Regions from separate parts of the Duganella rhizosphaerae genome, predicted to be linked through region 2. Evidence: predicted binding sites of a transcription regulator. Region 2 holds the regulator's gene; the other holds the start of a gene.
The links. The regulator sigma-54, encoded in region 2, starts transcription at its own class of promoters, with help from an activator protein. The targets are predictions, from matches to a motif close to TGGCANGNAANCTGCTTT.

Region 1: a site for sigma-54 is predicted at 4,837-4,854, ahead of pedF (cytochrome c-550 PedF). Genes of this name have one in related genera too.

What each region holds. Positions count from the first base shown of each region.
Region 1 is NZ_BPWK01000027.1:14,664-22,313, reverse strand. It holds gene RUGAMON1_RS31815 (sensor histidine kinase) at 1-1,208, opposite strand, end outside; gene RUGAMON1_RS31810 (response regulator transcription factor) at 1,211-1,909, opposite strand; gene RUGAMON1_RS31805 (prohibitin family protein) at 2,105-3,343, shown strand; gene RUGAMON1_RS31800 (hypothetical protein) at 3,346-4,770, shown strand; gene pedF (cytochrome c-550 PedF) at 4,894-5,370, shown strand; gene RUGAMON1_RS31790 (substrate-binding periplasmic protein) at 5,385-6,215, shown strand; gene RUGAMON1_RS31785 (TonB-dependent receptor) at 6,212-7,650, shown strand, end outside.
Region 2 is NZ_BPWK01000016.1:81,606-89,255, reverse strand. It holds gene RUGAMON1_RS26855 (KdsC family phosphatase) at 1-89, shown strand, start outside; gene lptC (LPS export ABC transporter periplasmic protein LptC) at 102-695, shown strand; gene lptA (lipopolysaccharide transport periplasmic protein LptA) at 706-1,311, shown strand; gene lptB (LPS export ABC transporter ATP-binding protein) at 1,314-2,066, shown strand; gene RUGAMON1_RS26835 (RNA polymerase factor sigma-54) at 2,072-3,550, shown strand; gene hpf (ribosome hibernation-promoting factor, HPF/YfiA family) at 3,628-3,987, shown strand; gene RUGAMON1_RS26825 (alginate lyase family protein) at 4,089-5,030, shown strand; gene RUGAMON1_RS26820 (enoyl-CoA hydratase/isomerase family protein) at 5,063-6,148, shown strand; gene RUGAMON1_RS26815 (Lrp/AsnC family transcriptional regulator) at 6,155-6,619, shown strand; gene RUGAMON1_RS26810 (VOC family protein) at 6,716-7,090, shown strand; gene RUGAMON1_RS26805 (VOC family protein) at 7,091-7,489, opposite strand; gene rapZ (RNase adapter RapZ) at 7,588-7,650, opposite strand, start outside.

The DNA.
Region 1 (7,650 bases), on a different contig from region 2:
ACAAACCACACCAACCGGCTGGCCACGACGCTCAGGCTTTTGCTGACGCTGCGGACATCGCCTTTGAGCAGCACCTCATAACTACCGGCCGGCGTGGCGATGACTTCCTTTGCCTCCAGCGGCACGTCGTAGGCATCCACCGGCAGATGACGGATCAGCGTAGTCACGAAATGCCAGGATTGGTCTTCAGGATCGATCGCACCGACCAACAGCGGCAGGGCGGCGGCGGGCGATGCGCCATCCGTCAGGCGACGGATTTGCAGACTCTCGCCCGGCAGCAGCATGGACTTCAAGTCCGCCAGCGAGAATGGCGGCGTGCTTGGACCGGTGGCGCTATCAAGTAGTGGAGGGCCATCGCCCGGCGGCAGCACCGCGATGCGGACATCGATCCGGTCCAGGTCTTCGGGCGGCCAGACGGGCCGGCGTTTTTCGAACAGCGCATCCTGCAGCACGCCGACCGGCAATCGCAGCGAGAAGAAAGCGCTGCGCGTGCACGCGGGGTCCTCATCGGCGGCGTTCGGGTTAGTGCAACGCGGGTTCTGCCAGATCCAGCCGCGGAAGTCCTTCACCGCCGGGGCCTTCGCCCGCGCCACATCGGCTGCGGCGAATCCGGTCAAACGTCCGCGCATACCGCCGAATCGGCGTCCCGGCGTTTGCGGTTCGGTGCTTTCCTCGAACGGGGCGATCCATTCATACGTCTGGCCGCGCAGGCTGACCTTGACCCTGACGCGGTGGGCCTGATCCACCACCTGGTCGCCGCGCGTATGCGGGACCAGTTGCGCGCCGTCGAATGTGCCGGCGACATAAATGAATCCTCCGGCCCAGGGATTGTTGCCGATGCCGACGCACAGGGAGCCGTTGTTGCCGTACTGCGCCAGGCAGCCGGACATGGCCACCGCTTGCTGTACTTTCTGCAGGTCGTCGAAATCGAGCGCGGCAAACGGCAGCAGCAGCGGATGCAGCACCGCGCCGTTGGCTGCCGGCTGTGGATTCAGCAGTGCCAGCTGCCCGGTAGGATGGCGCAGCGTGGCCGCCACCTGCACCCGCGTCTTGTGGAAGCTGCCTTGATAGTTCTTGTAGCTGAGCTGTTTTTCCTGTTGGAGCACCGACAACGCCAGGCCCACCGTCGCCGCCATCAGGAACACGAAGGCCGCGCGCAGCAGCAGCCGCAGGCGATACGGGACGAGGCTGAGCCGGCGCCAGTTCACGGTCAACGGCTTTCCGTATCGGCCCAGCGGAAGCCGCGCATGGGGATGTTCTCAATGCAGGCGAAACTGGGATCGATCTCGCGGAAGGCGTCACGGATGGTGCTGACATGCTTGCGGATGTTGTCGCGATTGCGGCCGCTCTTCACCACCTCGAACAGCTCATCATAGGACACCACCTGGCCGCGCCGCGCACACAGCGCCGCCAGGATGCGCTGCGCCGTCAGCGGCAGGTTGATGCGGTGGCCGCGCCAGGTCGGTGTGCGCTGGCGCAGCGGATCCATGCTCAGCTCATCGCTGGCGGCGGCGGACGCCGGCTCCGGCTTATCCTTCACCGAGCGCAGGATCTCCAGGAAGGTGTCGATGAAGTCGGCTTCTTCGAAAGTGGCTTTCTGCAGATAGTCCCATGCGTCCAACGCTTTCATGATGCTGCGGTAAATGGTGGCCGGCATGGCCGACACCACCAGCACCGGCGTGGCGTGCCGCTTGTTGATGGCGTTGATGATGGCGACACCCGCATGCCGCTCGCGTCCCAGTTCGATGTCGAGCACGACCAGGTCGTAGCGCTCGCGCGCGATGGCCGCCTCGGCGTCGTCGCGGCTGAACCATTGGTCGACCACGATGCCGGGCCGCGCCGATTCTATCCACGCCCGCAGCTGATTGCTGGTCGGCAGATCGTCCTCGATGACGGCGACTTTGGCCATGCTGTACTCCACTGACTGTCAATGCAGCGAGTATCCACGCTTTTCCGGAAAAAGTCACAAATCGGCTGTGAGGATTTCTTCACGCGGCCGGTGCATAGCCGGACGGCGTCCGCGTTGATACTTCCGCCACATCCGGCGCACCATGCAGTTCAGGGATAGGCCCTGAACTTAAACAACCAGCAGAAGGTGAATATCATGGCAGAACGGATCAAACGGATGGTGCAGGCGGTGCGCGCGACCTTGAGCGGCGGCGCCGGCGCTGTGGTGAACGGCATGCGCCGCAACGGCGCGATGCTGGTGGCGTTGGGTCTGGCCGGCGCCGCCGTCTACGGCCTGGTCACGCATCCGCCGATGGCCAAAGTGGCGAACGGCAGCCTGGGTATTCGCATTAACCAGCTGACCGGTTCCGCCATCACCGTGCGTGATGGTGCGGTGTTCATGGTGCCCGGTGTGCATGTGCTGCGCCAGGTGTCGCTGCGCGACCAGGTGTACCGCCCGGCCGGCAACGACAATGCGCCGTTCCAGTCCGTCGAGGGTCTGGCGCTGGGCGTGGACATGTCGGTGCGCTACGCGTTGGATGTGAACCGTGTGGCTGCCATGGCGCAGTCGCTGCCGCCGGATATCAATGGCTCCATCGTCGAGCCGGCGGTGCAGGGCGTGATTTACAAGGTGTTCACCCGTTACACAGTGCGCGAGATCTTCTCGACCAAGCGCGCCGAGATCCAGCAGGCGATCGAGGCGGAGCTCAAGCCCAAGCTGGCGGCTGACGGCATCACGCTGCGTGGCATCACCATCGGCAAGATCACGCTGCCGGAAGAGTATCAGGCCGGTATGGAAAAGCTGCTGGCCGAAGAACTGGAAACGGAGAAGATGCGCTACACGCTGGAGCTGAAGGAGAAGCAGGTCAAGCAGACCGCGCTTGAAGCCGATGCGGACAAGATCCGCCGCGAAAAGGCTGCCGAAGCGGCCGGTAACGAACAGATCATCGCGGCCAGGGCGCAGGAGCAGGCGATGGCGCATGTGCTGCCGTTCAAGCAGAAGCAGATCGAGCAACGCAAGCTGGAAGCCGAGGCCGAGAAAATGGCGCGCATCAAAACCTCGGAGGGTAATGCGCAAGCGCGCGTCATCGAAGCCGCCGGCGAAGCGGATTCGCGCCGCAAACTGGCGGACGCGGAAGCCTATCGCCAGGAGCTGGTCGGCAAGGTGGCCGCAGCGCAGATGGAGCGCGAGGGTGAGCTGATTACCCGCAATCCGCTGCTGATCCAGAAGACGATGGCGGACAAATTGTCGGACAAGGTGTCGGTCATCATCGCGCCGTCGCCGACGGATGGCGGGTTTATCGGCTCGGCGCTGTTGGGCAGCCAGCATGGCAAGCAGCCGCGCTTGGCGACGGTCAGCGCTGAAGCCGCGGACAACGCCAAGGAAGGACAATAATCATGTCGATGATTGCAGCCGCCGCCGTGTTGGCGATCGTAACGCAGGACCAGGCCGCGTTGCGCGCCGCACCCAAGGACTCCGCGCAGCAGCAGGCCGTCCTGTGGCAGGGCGACAGCCTGGAAATACGCGGCGAGAAGCAGGACTTCCTGCAAGTCTACGACTACCGCCGCGAGCGTGGAGGTTACATACGCACTTCGCAGGTGCGCAGGGTTTCGCTGGCGCCGGCCGACGCGCCGGAGCTGTTGTCGGTGGTGCGCTTCCTGCGCGATACGCCGGGCGCGGAGTCGCTGGGAATTAGCTATGCAGCAGCCTACTTGAAGGCAGCGCCGGCATCTGCGATTACAGCGGAGCCGTTCGACGCGCTGGGTACGATGGCCGAGCGGCTGGCGCGGCGTGCCTCTTCAAAACAGAGCAAGCAAGGCGATATCACGATCGCAGCGCATCTGGAAGCCGTAGCCCACTACGGCGTTGGTATCCGCAGCTTTGAGCGCGAAGGACGCATGCAGCTGTGCTACGACGGCGAAGCCTTCAGGCGCGTGCTGGCAATGCTGTCGGAGCCGCGGCAGCGCGCGACGGCGGTGTTGGGACTGACGCGGCAGGAGTGTGTGGACCCGACGCTACGGCCCGGCGCGCGCGTGGCGCTGGACGACTGGCGTGCCGAGATACTGGACCGTGTCGACATGAAGGACCTGCCGCCGCATGTACGCAATCGCGTCCACATGCGGCGCGCGTCGGTGTGGTCGTCGGTGGCGTTTGCGCGGGCGCGCAAGGGCGAGCAGGCATCGCCGTCCGCCCAGCGTGCACTGGATGAATTGGGAATGGTGGAACCGGCGGAGCTGACCGAGGACGATGCCGCCGCCTTTGCCGAAGCGGGAGTGCGCGCGGGCAGTGTGCGCTGGGCGGCGGAAGGCGTTGCGCTGCTTTCGCCGGCGCCGCAGGGCGGCGGCTTGCGTGTGCTGGCGACGGCCGGGCAGCCTGGAGAAACCTGTGTCACGCTGGTCGACGCCAAACACGATCAACAGCATGCACTGGCACGCCGTTGCAGCTACGGCGTCGTTTGGTCGGCGTCGGCACGGGTCAATACGCCGGGCACGGCGCTGTCGCTGGCAGTGCAACCGATGGATGGCTGGCGCGAGATGTGGGTGTTCCACCAGACCAGCGAGGGTTGGCTGGTGGATGTGTTGCCGCCGGCTGCCGCAGATCCCGATATCGGCTATGCCGAATTTGCCGGCTGGGTGCCTGGCTCGCCGAACATGCTGGTGGTGCGGGAAGCCCGTGTGGAAGGCAAGTTCAAACGCAGTTTTGAACTGGTGGAGATCAACACCCTGGCGACGCTGAAGACCGCCGACAAGCCGTCGTCGCTCAGTATGTTCTATCGCTGGCAGGACCCTGCCTGGAAACGCCAGACTGTCAGCTTGCGTTGAACATCGGCGGTGTGACAGCTGTGCCAAATTGGAGCAGGTGTGCGATGGGTCAAGGCGGAAAATGCGTGGCATGGCATTTGCTCAATGGCTGTATATCACCCATTAAAACAGCCAGGAGACATCATGCACCATCCATTCCGCATTCTCGCCGCCGTAACCGTAATCGCCGCCGCAGCGACGACATCCCTTTATGCCACCGCCCACGGCAACGTCGTGCCACAGGCAGTGGACACCACCGGCCTGACGCCGCTCGGCGAAAAATGGCTGGACCAGAATCCTTATCGCGGCAACAAGCTTGCATTAAAAATCGGCTCGTCCGCCTACAACCAGAACTGCGCCCGCTGCCACGGTCTGGAAGCGGTCACCGGCGGCATCGCCCCTGATCTGCGCCAGCTTGATCGCGATTGCACCGACGTCAAGAACGAGACCAAGAAGAAGGCCTGCTACAAGGAGACTGATAACTACTTCCTGACTTCGATCCGGCACGGCAAGGTGCGTAACGGCGCCGTCTACATGCCACCGTTTGAGGGAGTGTTTAACCAGGAAGCCATGTGGGCCATCAAGACCTACCTCGAAGTCCGTCGCGACGCCGCCAACTGATCGGGGAGCTGACCATGTTGAATTTTCGTTTGCGCGTAAGCGCGTTGATTGCATCCGCCGCCGCGCTGCTGGGCACCGCGTCGCTCGCGCATGCGGACTGGGAAAAGATCCGTTCATCCGGTTCGCTCAAGGTGGCGGTGTATGAGCAGTTTGCGCCATTCTCGGAGCGGGGCGCAGGCATCGATGTGGATGTGGCGCAGGCGCTGGCCACCAAGCTAGGCCTGAAACTGAGCCTGCTTCCTTTTCCCGCCGGCGAAAACCTCGGGGACGATCTGCGCAACATGGTCTGGAAGGGGCACTACCTGGGCTACGGTCCGGCGGACATTTTACTGCACGTGCCGGTGGAACCCCAACTGATGAACGAGAACGGCAAGGTCACCATCTTCGCGCCCTACCATGTCGAGACGGTGCGGCTGGTACGCAGTGTGCGCAGCATGCCGGCTTTCGATGGCATCGACGCGCTGAGCGGCAAGACCATCGGCGTCGAGAAGGTCTCCATCGCGGCGATGGTGCTGCTGGGCGAAGGCAACGGACGCTTCCGCGACAAGGTGAGGATTTTCGACACCGCCGCGCAGGCACTGGAACAGCTCAAGGCGGGCCAGCTCGATGCCGTGCTGGCCAACCGCTCGGAGATCGATGCGGTGTTCCGGGACGATCCCGCCTTTCCGCTGAACGAAGTGGCGTTCCAGCGCCTGCCGCGCGCAGGATGGGCTGTGGGCATGGCGGTGCGCAAGGACGACCGGGATATGGCGCGTTTGCTCCAGGCGGCCGTCAATGAAATGAAAGCCACCGGCGAACTACAAGCCATCTTCGCCCGGTACGGTGTGCACGAGCAGACGCCGTGAAGCGCGGCTATGCGGCGGCGGGCGGCATGCTGCTGGCGTGCGGTGCGGCGGCCGCCGACGGCGTCGTTGCAGTGTATCCGGCTACCGCGATGCTGTCGGTGGATATCGTCGGCGTTGCGCCTTTGCCCGGACTGGGCGTGGACCGCAATCAGCTGCCCTACCAGGTGCAAACGGCGAACGCGGTCGCGGCGGGTGCCGCTGCCGGCCAAAACCTCAGCGAGTTCATGGCGCGCAACCTGACCGGCGTGAATGTCAACGAGGTATCCGGGAGCCCGTTCCAGAACGACATCACCTATCGCGGCTTTCGCGCCTCGCCGGTGCTGGGAACGTCGCAGGGCATTTCCGTCTACCTTGACGGGGTGCGCGTGAACGAACCATTCGGCGATGTGGTCAACTGGGACATGCTGCCCGAGGCGGCGATCGGCAACGTGATGCTTGCGCCGGGATCGAATCCGTTGTACGGCCTTAACACGCTGGGCGGCGCGCTGGTATTGAACACCAAGTCCGGGAAAACCCATCCGGGCGCCGATCTTGGCGTATCGGCCACCAGCAATAGCCAACGTCGCGCCGACCTGGCCTATGGCTATGACAGCGGCGAACGCTGGAACGTTTTCATCGCAGGTACAGCCTTCAGCGACAAAGGCTGGCGCGATAATTCGGATGGGCGATTGGCCAATGCCTACGTCAAGTTAGCCGGCGTCACCGGCGACAACGAATGGAGCGTCGCGCTGCTGGCCGGACATAGTCGTCTGGTGGGTAATGGCCTGCTGCCCGATGACTTGTATGAACAAGACCGCCGCGCCGTCTACACGTCACCCGACGAGACGCGCAACCGCCTGCGCCAAATCGTTTTCAGCATGACGCATCGTTTTGACGATTTTACGGAACTGAGCACCGCCGTGTATGCGCGTAATAGCCGTCGCAGCACCGTCAACGGCGACATCAACGACGCTTATGCCGAAGGCGAGAGTCCACAACCGGCTGTCTACAACACGACCGAGACGCGTCAGCGCAGCCAGGGATTCAGCGCCAATTTCAGCAAGGAGCGGGGGCGGCATCAACTATCGGCGGGACTGGCGTTCGACCGCGCCAGCGTGGGCTTTGAACAGTATGGGCAGGTGGCCGGCTTTGCCTCGGACCGTTCGATCGTGCTGGACACGAACTCGGAGCGCGAGGCCGGATCATCGGTGAGCGGTAACGCACGGGCGACGGCGCTGTATGCAGCCGATACCTGGGCCGTGCAGACAAATACCTGGCTGACCATGTCCGCTCGCTACAGCCTCGCCAAGGTAGGCAACCAGCTGCGCCGCGACGATCAGCCGCAGCCTGCCGAGGCATTCAGCTATCGCACGCTCAATCCCGCCATTGGCGTGGCGCACCGCTTGAGCGGCGGCTGGACGCTCTTTGCCAATCTGTCGCAGAGCAACCGGGTGCC
Region 2 (7,650 bases):
GCGGTCGCGGCGCGGTGCGCGAAGTGTGCGAGCTGCTGCTGCACGCGCAGGGCACGTACGAGCGCGTGATGGCGCAATTCCTGGTGTGACGGGGGCCTGGCATGCGTAAAAAGACAGCCCATCGCTGGCAGCTGACCGTCATCATGCTGGTCGGCGTGTTTGTCGCCGTCGGCAGCTTCTGGCTGGTGCAGGTGGTCAACCAGGCCGGCCAGGATGCGAAGGTGGACCAGCATCGCAACGAGCCCGATTACATCATCGACCGCTTCAGCATGGTACGCATGAACAAGGCCGGCCAGCCGGCCTATATCGTCTCCGGCGACAAGCTGACCCACCGGCCGGTCGACGACTCATCGGACATCGACAAGCCGCATGTGCAAAGCCTGTCCGGCGACCAGCCGCCGATGAATATTCACGCCGACACCGCCCATGTCGATCAGGGCAATACGCGCGTCAAACTCAATGGTAATGTGGACGTGGTGCGTCCGGCCTCGCCCAAGGCGCAGGCCATGCGCATGACGGCCCCGACGCTGACCGTGTTCCCGGACGAGCAACGGATGGAAACCGAGGCCCCGGTCGAACTGCATCTGGGCACCGCCGTCGCCAACGGCAACGGCATGAAGGCCAACAACGCGACGCTGCAGGTGCAACTGGGCGGCCGCGGAACGATTACGATGCCGCCGCACGCGGCAAAATGAGGAAATGAAAATGAAACACATGGTAATGAAACGCGTGATGCTGCCGGCGGCGATGCTGCTGGCCGTGGTCGCGGCGATCGCCCCGGCGCACGCCGAAAAGGCCGACTCCAGCAAGCCGACCCAGATCTCCTTCGATCAGGCCGACGCCGACGACGTCAAGCAGATCAAGACTTTCATCGGCAACGTCGTGCTGACGCGCGGCACGCTGCTGATGAAATCGCCCAAGGCGGTGGTGACCGAAGATCCGCAGGGCTACCAGTACGTGGTGCTGACCGGCGGCGCCGGCGTGCAGGCCACCTTCCGCCAGAAGCTCGACGGCGCCGGCGACCAATGGGTCGAAGGCCAGGCCGACCGTATCGAATACGACAACAAGACCGAGCTGGTCAAGCTGTTCGCCAAGGCCCAGGTCAAGCGCCTGGAAGGCAGCAAGCCGAGCAGCCAGGTCGACAGCGAATTCATTTCCTACGACAGCCGCAAGGAAGTGTTCGAGGTCAAGAACACCCCCACCGGCGACAGCAAGCCGGGCGGCGGACGCGGCACCATGGTGCTGCAGCCGTCGAGCAAGCTGGCGGTGCCGGCCGCAACGCCGGCGCCTGTGCCGACGCCGGGGAAATAAGCATGGAACCTTCCTGCGGTAGCACCCTGATCGTCAAAGGCCTGCAAAAGACTTACGGCAAGCGCCAGGTCGTGCATGACGTGTCCCTGCAAGTCGAATGCGGCGAAGTGGTGGGCCTGCTCGGCCCCAACGGCGCCGGCAAGACCACCTCGTTCTACATGATCGTCGGCCTGGTGCCGTCGGACGCCGGCAGCATCGATATCAGCGGCACCGACATCTCGTCGCTGCCGATCCACCGCCGCGCCTCGCTCGGCTTGTCCTACCTGCCGCAGGAAGCGTCGGTGTTCCGCAAGCTGACGGTGGAAGAAAATATCCGCGCCGTCCTCGAAATCCAGAAAGTGGACGGCAAGCCTTTATCCAAGGCTGCCATTGATGAACGGCTCAATACCCTGCTGGCCGATTTGCAGATCGAAAAGCTGCGCGAGAACCAGGCGCTGTCGCTGTCCGGCGGCGAGCGCCGCCGCGTGGAGATCGCGCGCGCACTGGCGACCAACCCGCGCTTCGTGCTGCTCGACGAACCATTCGCCGGGGTCGACCCGATTGCCGTGATTGAGATCCAGCGCATCGTGCGCTTCCTCAAGGAACGCGGCATCGGCGTCCTCATTACCGATCACAATGTGCGCGAGACGCTGGGCATCTGCGACCGCGCATATATCATCAACCAGGGCACGGTATTGGCTTCAGGCCGGCCAGACGACATCATCGCCAACGAATCGGTGCGTCGCGTGTACCTGGGTGAACACTTCCGTATGTAAAACCCATGAAACAGTCTTTGCAACTGCGCACGTCGCAGCACCTCGCGCTGACACCGCAATTGCAGCAGTCGATCCGGCTGCTGCAACTGTCGACGCTGGAGCTGCACCAGGAACTGGAACAGCTGCTGACCGATAATCCGCTGCTGGAGCGCCTCGACGACCCGCTGGACCGCTCGCTGCGGCTGCTGTCGGACGGCGCCATCAGCCAGCAAGCCCCGGTCGGCGACGCGCCGCCCGAAGGCCCGCCCAACGCGCAAGAGGCGCCGGCCGCCGACGCCGACAACTACGACGGCCCGGCCGCCGACACCGAAAGCACCAGCAGCGACGCCGACGTCGACTGGAGCGACGCCGGCCGCAGCAAGGCGCCCGACGACGAGGACTCGCGTCCGCAACTGGAGGCCAGCCACTGCACGCTGCGCGAGCACCTGATGGAGCAGATGCGGGTCACGGTGCTGGAGATGCGCGACCGCGCGCTGGTCGAGCTGATCATCGACGCGCTGGACGAGAACGGCTACCTCGAAGAATCGCTGGAAGAAATCCTGGCCCGCCTGCCGGAAGAGCTGGAGTTGGAGATCGACGAATTGCAGACCGCCTTGTCGATGCTGCAAAGCTTCGACCCGATGGGCGTCGGCGCGCGCAACGCGTCCGAATGCCTGGCGCTGCAGATCAAGCGCCTGCCGGGCATACCGATGGTGACGCGGCGCATGGCGCTGGCCATCGTTGAAAATCATTTGACCTGGTTTGCCCAGCGCGATTTCAACAAATTGAAGAAGGCGCTGCTGTGCGACGACGAGGATTTGCGCGAAGCACAAACCGTCATCCGCCAGTGCAATCCGCATCCGGGTTCGGCGTTCGCGTCGGACGTGTCGGACTACGTGGTGCCGGACGTGATCGTCAAAAAAGCGCGCAACGGCTGGCAAGTGAGCCTGAACAACGACGTCATGCCGCGCCTGCGCGTGAACGCCATGTACGCCAACCTGCTCAAGCAGGGAAAAGGCGAGGGCGCGATGGGCGCGCAGCTGCAGGAAGCGAAGTGGCTGATCAAGAATATGCGCCAGCGTTTCGACACGATTTTGCGCGTTGCACAAGCGATAGTAGAACGACAAAAGAACTTTTTCTCCCATGGCGCGGTTGCCATGCGCCCCCTTGTGCTTCGCGAAATTGCTGATACACTGGGACTACACGAGAGCACTATTTCTCGTGTAACAACTCAAAAATATATGCTGACCCCGCACGGTATGTTTGAGTTGAAATATTTCTTTGGTAGCCATGTCGCCACCGAAGCGGGGGGGGAAGCAAGTTCGACGGCGATACGCGCACTCATCGTGCAATTGACAGGAGCAGAAGACCCGAAAAATCCTTTATCCGACAGTAAGATTGCGGACATGCTGGGAGAACAAGGCATGGTGATTGCGCGACGCACTGTTGCCAAATATCGCGAAGCGTTGAAGATCCCGCCAGTCAGTCTCCGTAAATCTTTGTAGTTACTTGGTTCCTGCGCGCCCGGCAGTAATGGGCTCCGCACTAACCGTAAGAAGCGACATTATCTTTAGGAGTGTGTATGAATCTCACCATCAGTGGACATCATCTCGAAGTGACCTCGGCCATCCGTGAATACGTGCAGAACAAGCTGGAACGCGTCACCCGCCACTTTGATCAAGTGATTGATATTGCTGTCATCCTGACTGTAGATAACCTCAAAGAGAAAGAGAAACGCCAGAAGGCTGAAATCAACCTGCGCATGTCGGGCAAGACCGTCTACGTGGAAAGCCTGTCGCAGGACCTGTACGCCGCCATCGATACCTTGATCGACAAGCTGGATCGGCAGGTCATGAAATACAAAGCCAAGGTCCAAGAGCACGGCCACGATGCGATCAAGCATCTCCCGGATAGCTACGAACCCGCTGCCGCCGCCCTATAACAACGGCCCCGGCACCATCAAACTAGGGGCGCAGAGGCGCCCTTTTTTGCGCCTAAATGGTTTAGAGTAAACGTTTTCCTAATTCTTCCAATGGGAGTGGCATGAAACGAGCTAAACTATTTACGGCATGGCTGCTGACGCTAGCCTTTTCGGATGCCGTGGCCTCGGCTTGTCCTGCGCCGCCGCCGGCCGTGATCGACATCGACGCCAACAGCTATTACTCGGATGCGCATCACTCCGTCATCGATCCGGTGCTGCGTGCGCGCAATATCGCCAACACCAAGCCGATCGACGACTTCCTGGCCGAGGTGGCGCAGAACGCCAGCCAGGGCAACGCCGCCTGCGCGCTGGGCTGGCTGGAGAGCTGGGCCGGGCAGCGGGCCTTGCTGGGCAAGCTGTCCAGCGAGCAGGCCTGGTACGTGCGCAAGTGGACCCTGGGCGGCATGGCGCTGAGCTACGCCCGCGTCAAGCCGGCCGCCAGCCCGGCGCAGCAGCAGGCTATCGAAACCTGGTTCAAGACACTGGCCGACGCCACCATGGCGCATTCCGACGCGCACAAGGGCGCGCGCAATAACCACTACTACTGGGAGGGCCTGGCGGTGACGGCGGTGGGCGGCGTGACGCATGACGAGCGCTACCTCGCTTGGGGCCGTAAGGTGTTCGAACACGCGATGGGACAGGTGGCGGCGGACGGTTCGCTGCCGGCGGAAATGGAGCGCGCGGCCAAGGCCTTGCACTACCACGTGTTCGCCGCCGTGCCGCTGGTGATGAGCGCGTCCATCCTGGACCTGCACTCCGCCAAGCTGGACCAGTTGATGCGCTTCACGCTGGCCGCCGCGCAAGATCCGTCGGCGATGGAAAAGGCCACCGGCTTTGCGCAGGAACGGGCCAATGCCAGCGAGATGTCGTTCGCCATCCTCTACGCGCGGCACGAGGGCAGGGCGGAGCTGATGCCGGCCAAGGCCAACTTCCAGCCGCGCCTGGGCGGCGACCTCAACCTGGCCAATCCGCTTGAGCATCTGGCGCCCGGCAAGTCGCAGTAGAATAGGGTTTTCTCAACCACCCTATGTCCCTCATGAGCGAATACGTCCACACCAGCGTCAGCAACGGAACCGGCTTCATCACACTGGACCGGCCCAAGGCCCTGAACTCTTTGTCGCTGGCGATGGTGCGCGATATCACGCAGGCGCTGATGGCGTGGCGCGACGACAGCGGCGTGGCCGCCGTCGTCATCCGCAGCAGCAGCGAAAAGGCTTTCTGCGCCGGCGGCGACATCCGCTTCTTCTACGACGCCGGCCGCGCCACGCCGCAGGGCGGCAGCGCGCTGGTGGAGGATTTCTTCACCGAGGAATACGCGCTCAATCACCTGATCCATTTTTATCCGAAGCCCTACGTCGCGCTGATGGACGGCGTGGTCATGGGCGGCGGCATGGGCGTGGCGCAGGGCGGTCCTGATTGCCGCGTGCGCATCGTCACCGAGCGCACCAAGATGGCCATGCCGGAAGTGAACATCGGCCTGTTCCCGGACGTGGGTGGCAGCTATTTCCTGGCGCGCGCGCCGGGCAAGCTGGGCTGCTATCTGGGCGTCACCGGCGTCACCATCGGCGCGGCCGATGCGTTGCATGCGGGCCTGGCCGATCACTTTGTGCCGGGCGGCGAGATGGCGGCACTGTCGGCGCTGCTTGAGGCTACGCCGGGCGCGGAACTGGCCGCCACCATTGCCGCCTTCGCGGCGCCGTTCAAGGCCGCGGCGGGCGACAGCAAGCTGGCGGCCGAGCGCGCCGCCATCGACCGCCACTTCGGCGCCGGCTCGGTGCCCGCCATCATCGCCTCGCTGAAAACCGACGACGGCGCCTTCGCGCAAAAGACGCTGCAGGTGATGGCCACGCGCTCGCCGCTGATGATGTGCGTGACGCACGAGCTGGTGCAGCGCGGCGCCGCATTGGACGTGGCCGCCTGCCTGCGCATGGAGCGCACGCTGGTGCGCCACAACTTCGAAGACGGCGAAGTGATCGAAGGCGTGCGCGCGCTGGTCATCGACAAGGACAACGCGCCGCAATGGAAGCCGGCCTCATTGGACGAAGTCAGCGAGGCCATGGTGCAGCGCTTCTTCCAGCCGGTGTGGCCGGACTACGCCCACCCGCTGCGCCATCTGGACTAAGCGCCGATGGCCGTTGAACTGGACCGACTCGATATCCAGATATTGAACCTGCTGCAGGAGGACGCCACCGTCCCGCTGCGGCGCATCGCCGAGCAGGTGCACGCGTCGGCCGCCACCTGCCAGCGCCGCATCGCGCAGTTGCGCGCCAGCGGCGTGCTGGTCAAGGAGGTGGCGCTGGTGGACCGCGTGCGCGTCGGCCGTCCGCTGACGGCGTTCGTCACGGTGCAGCTGGAGCAGCAGAACACCTCGCTGCTGAAAATGTTCGAATCGCTGATGCGCGAAGAGCCCGACGTCATGGCCTGCTACGAAGTGGCGGGAGAATTCGACTTCATGTTGGTGGTGACGGCGGTGTCGATGGAAGCGTTTCAGGCCTTCACGCGGCGCGTGTTCACGTCGAATAACAACGTCAGCAACTACAAGAGCTTGCTGGCCATGAACTGCGCCAAGTTCGAAACCAAAGTGCCGTTGTGAAGATCGGGTAATTCTTGCATCGGGACGGGCAAGTATGCAATTTTGTCTCACCGCCGCTCAGTATGATGGGCCTTCCAACTTGAGGAGGACCGCATCATGATCGACCATGTTTCCATCGGCACGCGCGCACTGCCGCGCGCCACGGATTTCTACACCGCCTGCTTCGCGCCGCTGGGCTACACCCTGCAGCACAGCGACGCCACCCAGGTGATTTACGGCGCCGACGGCGTCTGGAGTTTTTGCCTCTACCCATCGGCGGCCGACGGCGCGCTGGCAGGCGATCGCACCCATGTGGCCGTCTCCGCGCCCAGCCAGCAGGCGGCCAGGGAGTTCTTCGACGCGGCGATGGGCCAGGGCGCGACCGTGCTGCGCGAGCCCGGTTTGCGGCCGGACATCAACGAGCGCTATTTCGGCACCATGATCAAGGACCCGGACGGCCACACCATCGAAGTGGTGCACTGGAGCCGCTGATCAGGCTTCCGGCGCCGACCAGACCAGGTTCCACAGGTGGCCATCGATATCCTCGAAGCCCTGGTCATACATAAAGCCATGGTCCTCGGGCGGATGCGGTATGCGGCCGCCGGCGGCAAGGGCCTTGGCGATCAGGCTGTCCACTTCTTGCCGGCTTTCGCAACTCAGGCATATGACGAGTTCATTGGCTTCCTTGGCGTTCGCGAGGGGCTTGTCGATCAGGGACTTGAAGAAGGGTTCGGTCGTCAGCATGGCCTGGATGGCGCCGTCGACAATGTTCATGAAGGCCGCGTTCTCGCCGCTGAATCGGGGATCGAAGCTAAAGCCGAGCGCGGCAAAGAAGGCCCTGGATTTGTCCAGGTCCTTCACGGGCAGGTTGAGGATGATCTGTTTGTTCATAGCGTTTCCCTGGTTGAGGTGGAATAGGCAATCGGTGCTTCATCCCTACGACGGGTGACGGCACACAAAATCGACACGCTGGCGAAAAAATTTTTCCTCTAGGCCTGCTCGCGGTGGCGCAGGATGACGCGTTCGGATTGCTGGAAGTAGGCCGCCAGTTG